Regions from separate parts of the Curtobacterium sp. C1 genome, predicted to be linked through region 2. Evidence: predicted binding sites of a transcription regulator. Region 2 holds the regulator's gene; the other holds the start of a gene.
What was found. The regulator HrcA, encoded in region 2, represses chaperone genes, less so after heat shock. The targets are predictions, from matches to a motif close to TTNGCACTCGNNNNNNNCGAGTGCNAA.
Positions count from the first base shown of each region.

Region 1 (4,720 bases), 1.7 Mb from region 2:
GGGTCGGGTCCCCTGGTGCTCGGCATCGAGACGAGCTGCGACGAGACCGGAGTGGGCATCGTCCGCGGGACCACCCTGCTCGCGAACGTCATCGCGTCGAGCATGGAGGAGCACGCCCGGTACGGCGGGGTCGTCCCGGAGGTCGCGGCCCGTGCGCACCTCGAGGCGATGACCCCGACCCTGCACGAGGCGCTCCGGCGCGCGGGCGTCACGCTCGACGAGCTCGACGCCGTCGCGGTCACCGCCGGCCCGGGCCTCGCGGGTGCCCTCATGGTCGGCGTCGGTGCGGCGAAGGCCCTCGCGGTCGCCACCGGCAAGCCGCTGTACGGCGTGAACCACCTCGTCGGGCACGTCGGCGCGGACGTGCTCCGGGCCGACGACTCCGCGATCGAGCTGCCGACCGTCGCGCTCCTGGTCTCCGGCGGGCACACGTCGCTGCTGCTCGTCCGCGACCTGGTCGGCGACGTCGAGCTGCTCGGCGAGACGATCGACGACGCCGCGGGCGAGGCGTTCGACAAGGTGGCACGGCTCCTCGGGCTGCCGTACCCCGGCGGCCCGCAGATCGACCGCGCCGCTGCCGACGGCGACCCGACGGCCATCCGGTTCCCCCGGGGCCTGACGCTGCCGAAGGACATGGCGGCGCACCGCTACGACTTCTCGTTCTCCGGGCTGAAGACCGCCGTCGCACGCTGGGTCGAGAAGTGCCGCGACGAGGGTCGCGAGGTGCCGGTCGCCGACGTCGCCGCGAGCTTCCGGGAGGCCGTGGTCGACGTGCTCCTGACGAAGGCGCTCGCCGCGTGCCGGGACACCGGCGTCGACCGACTGCTGCTCGGCGGTGGCGTCGTCGCGAACGCGCGGCTGCGGGCCGTCGCCGAGGAGCGGTGCGCGGCCGCCGGGGTCGCCCTGCGCATCCCGCCGTTCGACCTGTGCACCGACAACGGCGCGATGATCGCGGCGGTCGGGGCGCGGCTCGTCGCCGAGGGGCACGCGCCGAGCGACCTCGGGTTCGCGGCGGACTCGACGCTGCCGGTGACGACCGTCCAGGTCTGACGCCCGTCCTGGTCCGACGGAGGGTCGGGCAGCCCGGGGCGCTGAACCCGCCGCGGGTCCTTGTGGGAGGATTCAGGTCGGGCGTCGACCGACCAGGCGCCGAGAGGGGTGGACCGGTGTCCGATCAGAACCAGTGGCCGAAGCCGGACGAGTCGTCGAACGCGTCGAACTCGACCGGGTCCTCGAACCCGACGTCGAGCGCGTCCGGATCCCAGGCGCCGCAGTCCGCGCCCCAGTCGGCTCCGCAGTACCCGTACTCGGCACCCGGCCAGCAGCAGAACCCGTACGGCCAGCCGCAGCAGCAGTCGAACCCGTACGCGGCACCGCACCAGCAGCAGTCGAACCCGTACGCCCAGCCGAAGCAGCAGCCTCAGCAGCAGTCGAACCCCTACCAGCAGCCGTCCGGCGGCCAGTACGGCCAGCAGCAGGGCGGCCAGTACGGTCAGCAGCCGAGCAACCCGTACGCCCAGCAGCAGCCGCAGTCGAACCCGTACGCGGCGTCCTACGCCTCCACCGGGTACCAGCCCTACGCGCAGCGCCCGAAGACGAACACCCTCGCGGTGCTCTCGATCGTGTTCGGTCTCGGGGCGATCCCGCTGTTCTTCATGGCGATCCTGCTCGGCCCCGCCGGCGCGATCCTCGGCCACATCGCCCTCGGCAAGATCAAGCAGAACGGTGAGGGCGGCCGTGCCCTCGCCCTGACCGGCATCATCGCCGGGTGGGTGATGACCGGCTTCTGGATCCTCTGGATCATCGCGCTCGTGGTCATCGCCGGTCTCGGCAACTCGTACTCCGATCCCTACGGGTACGACTCCGGCGCCTTCGTCGGCTGACGAACCCGGACGACCACGGCGACGGGCCCCGCGCAACCACGCGGGGCCCGTCCTCGTCCGTGGCGTGCTCAGCCGGCCACGTCGACGAGCCGCTCGCACAGGATCGCCGTGTGCCGTCCCTCCAGGCGGGTGAGCACGAGCGTGACCGCGCGCCGGCCCCGCAGCCGCAGCCGCTTCCGGAACTGCGCCGGGTCGACGTCCACGCCGCGCTTCTTGATCTCGACGGTGCCCACGTCCTCCGCCGCCAGGCGTGCCGCGAGCTGCTTCACGTCGAGCGGCATCGTGTCGAGCACCCGGAAGCCCTGCGCGAACGGCGTCGCCACCGCACGGTCCGAGGTCACGTACGCGATGCCCTCGGACAGCATCCGCCCGTCGAGCGACCGGGCGAGGTCCCCGATCAGCCGCGCGCGGATCACCGCGCCGTCCGGCTCGTACAGGTAGTCGCCGACGGGGCCGACCTCGACGTCCTCGGTGTCCCCGGGCGCGGTCAGCTCCGCGGTGCCGTGTGCGCCGATGACCGTCGCGGCACGTCGGATGCCCGGGCGGGCGAGGGGGCCGGACCAGAGCACGAGCTCGACGACCTCGCGGTCGACGGAGACCCACTGCGCCTCGAGCGTGTCCGGGATGAGGTCGCGGTCGATCCCCGGCCCGAGCTTGACGCCCGTCGGGGTGGTCGTCGCGGCCGCGAAGACCGTGTCGAGCGACGGCGACCAGTCGTCCGGGTCCGCCAGCCGTCGGGTGTTCGCGTGCCCGGCGGTCCGGCGAGCCGGGTCCATCCACACGCCGTCCACCCGAGCGAGGTCGAACCCGGCCGCGTCGCCGAGCTCCACCCGGGCGTTCGGCCACGGCGCGAGGTTGTGCGTCGCGACGGCCGCCGTGACCTCGTCCCGGTCGACCGCGGTGACGTCGAGGTCGAGCGCGGCCATCGCCAGCGCGTCGCCGCCGATCCCGCAGCCGAGGTCGGCGACCCGCGTGAGTCCGGCGCCGACGAAGCGTCCGGCGTGCAACGCGGCGACCTGCAGCCGGGTCGCCTGCTCGAGTCCGGCCTCGGTGAAGAGCATGCGCCCGGCGAAGTCGCCGAACTTGCCGCGCGCCCGCTGTCGGAGTCGCGCCTGGGTGAGCACGGCGGCGACGAGTCCCGGGTCGTGGCCCTCGGCGCGGAGCCGGGAGACGACGCGGACGATCTCGCCGCCGTCGGAGATGCCGGGGGTACGGTCGAGCAGGGCCATCCCCTCGGGGGTCAGCAGCTGTGCGAGATCGGCGGCGTCCACGCCTCGATCCTCCCAGGTCGCCGAGAGGGCCGGAGCCGCCTGGCACTCGGATTGACCGAGTGCCAGACTGTCCCTAGACTCGCGTTGGCACTCTCCTGTGCGTAGTGCCAACCGGTTCCCATCTGTACCGAGTCAGTACCGAGAAAGAAGAGGTCACCGTGGCCGTCACCATCAAGCCGCTCGAGGATCGCATCGTCATCCGCCAGGTCGAGGCGGAGCAGACCACTGCTTCCGGCCTGGTCATCCCGGACACCGCGAAGGAGAAGCCCCAGGAGGGCGAGGTCGTCGCCGTGGGCCCCGGTCGCATCGACGACAACGGCAACCGCGTGCCGCTCGACGTCGCCGTCGGCGACAAGGTCATCTACTCGAAGTACGGCGGCACCGAGGTCAAGTACTCGGGCGAGGACCTGCTGGTCCTCTCGGCTCGCGACGTCCTCGCGGTCATCGAGCGCTGACACCCAGCTCCTGACGAACGCCCCGCACGGCTCCGGCCGGCGGGGCGTTCGTGCGTGCGGATCGCGTCCGGCGGGCGTCCGGTGCGCCTTCCGGCCGGGAGGCACGGTGCCGGTCCGTCGCGTCGGTCCGGCTTCCTAGGATGGTTCCGTGAGTGAACCGACCCCGACGCGCCCCGCCCGCTCCGAGGCATCCGTCGGTGTCGTCCAGGCGATCGTCGCGTACGGGCTGTGGGGACTCATGCCGCTGCTCTTCGCGGCGATGGCCCCCGCCGGCGCGTTCGAGATCGTGGCGTGGCGGATCGTCTTCGGGCTGGTCTTCTGCGCCGTCGCGATCGCCGTCACCCGCTCGTGGCTCCGCACCCGCTCCCTGCTCGCCCAGCGCGGGGTGATGCTCGTGATGGGCCTCGCGGCCGTCCTCATCCTGGTCAACTGGACCGTGTACGTCGCCGCGACGACGACGGGCCACACGGTCGAGGCCGCCCTCGGGTACTTCATCAACCCGCTCGTGACGATCGCCCTCGGGATCGTGGTGCTCCGCGAACGGCTCCGTGCCGCGCAGTGGGCCGCGGTCGGCATCAGCGTCGTGGCCGTCGTCGTCATCGCGGTCGGCTACGGCCAGGTCCCGTGGATCTCACTGACGCTGGCGTTCTCGTTCGGGTTGTACGGGCTGGTGAAGAAGCGCGTCGGCGGGACGGTCGACGCGCTGAGCGGGCTGACGATCGAGACGCTCTGGCTCCTGCCGATCGCCGTGGGCGCGCTCGTCGTGCTCGGGGTCACCGGGCTCGGCGGTGGGGTGACCTTCACGAGCGAGGGCTGGCCGCACGTCCTCGTCACGGTGCTGACCGGGCCCGCGACGGCCGTGCCGCTGCTGCTCTTCGCGTCCTCGGCGCGGCGGGTGAGTCTGTCCACGCTCGGGTTGACGCAGTACCTCGCGCCGGTGATGCAGCTGCTCGTCGGGGTCGTCGTGCAGCACGAGGCGATGCCGCCGGCGCGCTGGATCGGCTTCGGGATCGTGTGGGTGGCGCTCGTCGTGCTCACGGTCGACAGCTTCGCGGCGGCTCGGGCAGCCAGGCGCCGGACGCTCGTACCCACGGCGGCCGAGCCGGTCTGA
Region 1 covers NZ_CP088076.1:3,210,032-3,214,751, reverse strand. The annotation lists gene tsaD (tRNA (adenosine(37)-N6)-threonylcarbamoyltransferase complex transferase subunit TsaD) at 1-1,050, shown strand, start outside; gene LQK89_RS18070 (DUF4190 domain-containing protein) at 1,167-1,883, shown strand; gene LQK89_RS15385 (class I SAM-dependent methyltransferase) at 1,952-3,154, opposite strand; gene groES (co-chaperone GroES) at 3,313-3,609, shown strand; gene rarD (EamA family transporter RarD) at 3,758-4,720, shown strand.
Region 1: a site for HrcA is predicted at 3,194-3,220, ahead of groES (co-chaperone GroES). Genes of this name have one in related genera too.

Region 2 (4,720 bases):
CGGTTCGGCGTCGTGGTGGGCGGTCGTGTCAACCGGCAAGGAGGTTCCCTTCGTGCAGTTCGCCTGCGAGCACGTGCGCGTGCACGTGGAAGACGGTCTGGCCGGCGGCTTCGCCGGTGTTGAAGACGAGTCGGTACTGGCCGTCCGCGCGCTCGTCGGCGATGCGCTGGGCGGTGGCGACGACGTGGGCCAACAGCTCCGGATCGCCCGCGGCGAGGGCGCTCACGTCGCGGTACTGCTCGGTCTTCGGGATCACGAGCACGTGCACCGGGGCCTGCGGCGCGATGTCCTCGATCGCGATCACGCGGTCGTCCTCGGCCACGACGGTCGCGGGGATCTCGCGCGCGATGATCTTCGAGAAGACGCTCGGGGTGCTGGTGCTCATTGGTCCATCGTAGAACGCGGGTCCGACGCCGGACCTTCCCGGTCCACCGCTACCAGCGTCCGAGCCGCGTCTGGAGGACGGCCAGGGCGGCCGGGCCCGCGGTGGAGGTGCGCAGCACCGTGTCGCCGAGCCGCACCCGCACCGCACCGGCGCGCTCGAGCCGGTCGAACTCGGCGCTGTCGATCCCGCCCTCCGGACCGACCACCAGGACGATCTCGTCGACGTCCGCCGGCGGTTCCCATGCCGACAGCCGCACCGCGCCCACCGGGTCCAGCACGACCAGCGCACGCCGATCCTCCTGGCCGACACCCGACGACGCGCCGACACCCGACGACGATGCCAGCTGCGCCGTCGTCACCGGCGCGTCCACCTCGGGGACGCGGGACCGGACGGCCTGCTTCGCGGCTTCCTGCGCGATCGCGGCCCACCGGGCCCGACCCTTCTCGACCTTCGCGCCGTCCCACCGCGACACGCTCCGCGTCGCCGCCCACGGCACGATGCGGTCGACCCCGATCTCGGTCGCGGCCTGCACCGCCATCTCGTCGCGGCCGCCCTTCGCGAGCGCCTGCACGAGCACGAGCGCCGGTCGGGGCGCCGGCTCGACCGTGACGGCGTCGACGGTGAGCGTCAGCTCGTCGCGACCCGTCGACGCGACCGTCCCGGCCACCACCGTGCCGCGGCCGTCGGCGATGCGCAGGGCCTCGCCGACACGGACCCGCGCGACCGACACGGCGTGCCGGCCCTCTGGACCGTCGAGCGTGACGGTGTCGCCGACCCCGACACCGTCGAGCGTGCCCGGGTCGACCAGGTGGAGGGACGCCATCAGAAGTGCAGGAAGCGGTCGCGCAGCTTGCCGAACATGCCCTGCTGGAACCGGGCGAGCTGCGGCTTCGCGGCCTTGTGCGACTTCGCGAGCTGCTCGACGAGCTGGCGCTCCTTGTGCGACAGCTTGGTCGGGGTGACGACCTGCACGCCGACGCGCAGGTCGCCGCGACCGTTGCCGCGGAGCTTGGTGACCCCGCGGTCCTTGATCACGAGCACGTCGGCGCTCTGCACGCCCGGGCGCAGCTCGAGCTCGACCGGGCCGTCCAGACCGTCGATCGTGGTGTGCGCGCCGAGGATCGCGTCGGTCATCTGGACCTCGAGCGTCGCGAGCAGGTCGTCGCCGTCGCGGCTGAAGACGTCGTGGTGGCGGACCTTCACCTCGAGGTACAGGTCGCCCGAGGGGCCACCGGCCGGACCGACCTCGCCCTGGCCGGGCATCTGCAGTCGGAGCCCGGTCTCGACGCCGGCGGGGACGTCGACCGGGATCGTGCGGCGCGCACGGACGCGGCCCTGGCCCTGGCAGGTCGGGCAGGGGCTCGGGATGACGGTGCCGTACCCGCGGCAGGTACCGCACGGGGCGCTCGTCACCACGTTGCCGAGGAGCGATCGGACCTGGCGCTGGATGTGCCCGCTTCCGCCGCAGATGTCGCACGTGCGCGGGCTCGTCCCGGGCGCGCAGCACGAGCCGTTGCAGGTCTCGCAGACGACGGCCGTGTCGACCTCGACGTCCTTGTGGGTGCCGAAGACGACCTCGTCGAGGTCGACCTCGATGCGCAGCAGGGCGTCCTGTCCACGCTCGGCCCGGCTGCGCGGGCCGTTGCCCCGCCCGCCACCGCCGCCGCCACCGAAGAACGCGTCGAAGATGTCGCTGAACCCGCCGGCGCCGCCACCGAAGGGGCTGTCCGCCTGCGGTCCGGCGTCGTACCGCCGTCGCTGCTCGGGGTCGCTCAGCACGTCGTACGCGTGCGTCACGTCCTTGAAGCGCTCGGCCGCGTCCGGGCTCGGGTTCACGTCCGGGTGCAGCTCGCGCGCGAGCCGGCGGTACGCCTTCTTGATGTCGGCATCGGAGGCGTCCTGCTGGACGCCGAGGACGTCGTAGTGGTCTGCCACGTATCCCTCAGTCGGTTCGGTCGGTGCGGCGTTCGCCGCCGGTCAGGTCGGTCTGGAGGCACGGATCACCCGCGCGGGGCGGCCTGTGCCCGTCGGGGGCCGGGTCGGTCAATGTTCGCCCAGGAGCTTGGACAGGTACCGTGCGACGGCGCGCACCGCGGCCATGTTCGTGCCGTAGTCCATCCGCGTCGGCCCGAGCACCCCGAGCCGCGCGACCTCGCCGCCGCCGGCCAGGTAGCCGCCGGCGACGATGCTCGTGGCGTCGAGCCCGTACTCGGCGTTCTCGGCGCCGATGCTCGCGGCGACCGCGACGTCGTCCACCTGCATCTCGCCGAACAGCCGGAGCAGGGTGACCTGCTCCTCGATCGCCTCGAGCACGGGGAACAGTCCGCCGGAGAAGTCGCGCTCGCTCTTCGCGAGGTTCGCCGCCCCCGCCATCACCAGGCGGTCCTGTCGGTTCGCCGCGACCTGCTCGATGAGCGTCGCGACGACGACGCCGGCGAGCGTCTGGGCGTCGGGGCGGAGCTGTTGCGGGACCGCCCGGAGCGCCCGGGGCACGTCCTGCAGGAGCAGCCCGACGGACGCGCCGTTGAGAACGGAGCGCAGTTCGCCGAGAGCGTCTTCGTCGAGTGGGACGTCGGTCTCGACGACGCGCTGCTCGACCCGGGCGGTGTCGGTGATGAGCACCACCATGAGCCGCGTGTCGCCGAGGCGGACGAGTTCGATGTGCTGCACGCGGGCGCGCACCATCGACGGGTACTGGACGAGTGCGACCTGGTTCGTGAGCTGGCTGAGCAGCCGGACGGTGCGGCCGAGGACCTCGTCGAGGTCGTTCGGGGTGCCGAGGAACGTCTCGATCGCGTGGCGCTGCGCGCTGGACAGCGGGCGGGCGGCCGCGAGGTGGTCGACGAAGACCCGGTACCCCTTGTCGGTCGGCACCCGGCCCGACGAGGTGTGCGGGGCCACGATGAGCTGTTCGTCCTCGAGCAGGGCCATGTCGTTCCGGATCGTCGCGGCGCTCACCCCGAAGGCGTGCCGGTCGACGATCGACTTCGAGCCGACGGGCTCGCGCGACGCGACGTAGTCCCGCACGATGGCCTTGAGGACCTCGAGGGAGCGTTCGCTGACCATCCGGACCCCTTCCGTTCGATGCTGGCACTCGGACGTCTCGACTGCTGATCCTACGCCCGACCGCCGACGGACCGGGACCCGGGCGGGCCCCTCCCGCTACGCTCTGGGCATGAGCTACGGACAGCAGCCCGGAGGGCCCTACGACCAGCAGCCCGGGGGGCCGGCGAACCCCGGCGGACCGCAGTACCCGCAGGGGTACCAGGTCCCGCAGCCGATGTCGCCGGAGGACCAGCGGCTGTGGGCGACCCTGACGCACGTCGGCGGCATCTTCTTCAACTTCCTCGTGCCGTTGATCGCCTACCTGGTGCTCCGCGACCGTGGGTCGTTCATCAAGGAGCACACCCGCACGGCGCTGAACTTCCACATCACCGCGGCCATCGCGTACATCGTCGCCGGGCTGCTCTGCATCGTCCTGATCGGCTTCGTGCTGCTCCCGATCATCGGGGTGCTCGTCATCGTCTTCGCGATCATGGCGGCCATCGCAGCGAACCGTGGCGACCTCTACAAGTACCCGCTCACGATCGAGTTCATCAAGAACTAGGCCGCTCGAGCAGGACCAGGTCAGTCGAGCAGCTCGCGGACCACCGCGTCCGCGAGCAGCCGACCCTGCAGGGTCAGCTCGAGCCGCCCCCGCACCGCGGCCGGACCGTCCACGAGTCCGCGCGCGATGAGCCCGGCGACGCGCTCGCGTGCCGACGGACGGAGCTCCGCTGTGGTGAGCTCGCCGCGGACCCGCGCGGCGAGCAGGACGCGCTCGACGTACCGGGTCTCGTCGTCGAGCGTCTCGCGGCCGGCTGCCGGTGACTCCCCCGCGAGCACCCGGTTCGCGTAGGCGGCCGGGTGCTTCACGTTCCACCAGCGGGTGCCGGCCACCGCGGAGTGCGCGCCCGGTCCGATCCCCCACCAGTCGTGTCCCTTCCAGTACGACAGGTTGTGCCGGCTCGCGTGCTGCGCCGGACTGCCGTCCGCGTCCGCCCGGGCCCAGTTCGAGACCTCGTACCAGGTGTAGCCGGCGTCACCGAGGACCCGGTCCGCCAGCTCGTACATGTCGGCGGCGAGGTCGTCGTCCGGGGCCGGGAGCTCGCCGCGGGACACCGCGCGGCCCATCGCCGTGCCCTCCTCGACGATGAGCGAGTACGCCGAGACGTGGTCGGGCCGGCACGCGAGCGCCGCGTCGAGGGAGGTCCGCCAGTCGTCCAGGGACTCGCCGGGCGTCGAGTAGATGAGGTCGAGCGAGACGTCGAGCCCGTGCTGCTTCGCGAGGTCGAC
Region 2 covers NZ_CP088076.1:1,402,932-1,407,651, reverse strand. The annotation lists gene LQK89_RS06825 (histidine triad nucleotide-binding protein) at 29-385, opposite strand; gene LQK89_RS06820 (16S rRNA (uracil(1498)-N(3))-methyltransferase) at 435-1,208, opposite strand; gene dnaJ (molecular chaperone DnaJ) at 1,208-2,320, opposite strand; gene hrcA (heat-inducible transcriptional repressor HrcA) at 2,429-3,451, opposite strand; gene LQK89_RS06805 (DUF4870 domain-containing protein) at 3,561-3,992, shown strand; gene hemW (radical SAM family heme chaperone HemW) at 4,013-4,720, opposite strand, start outside.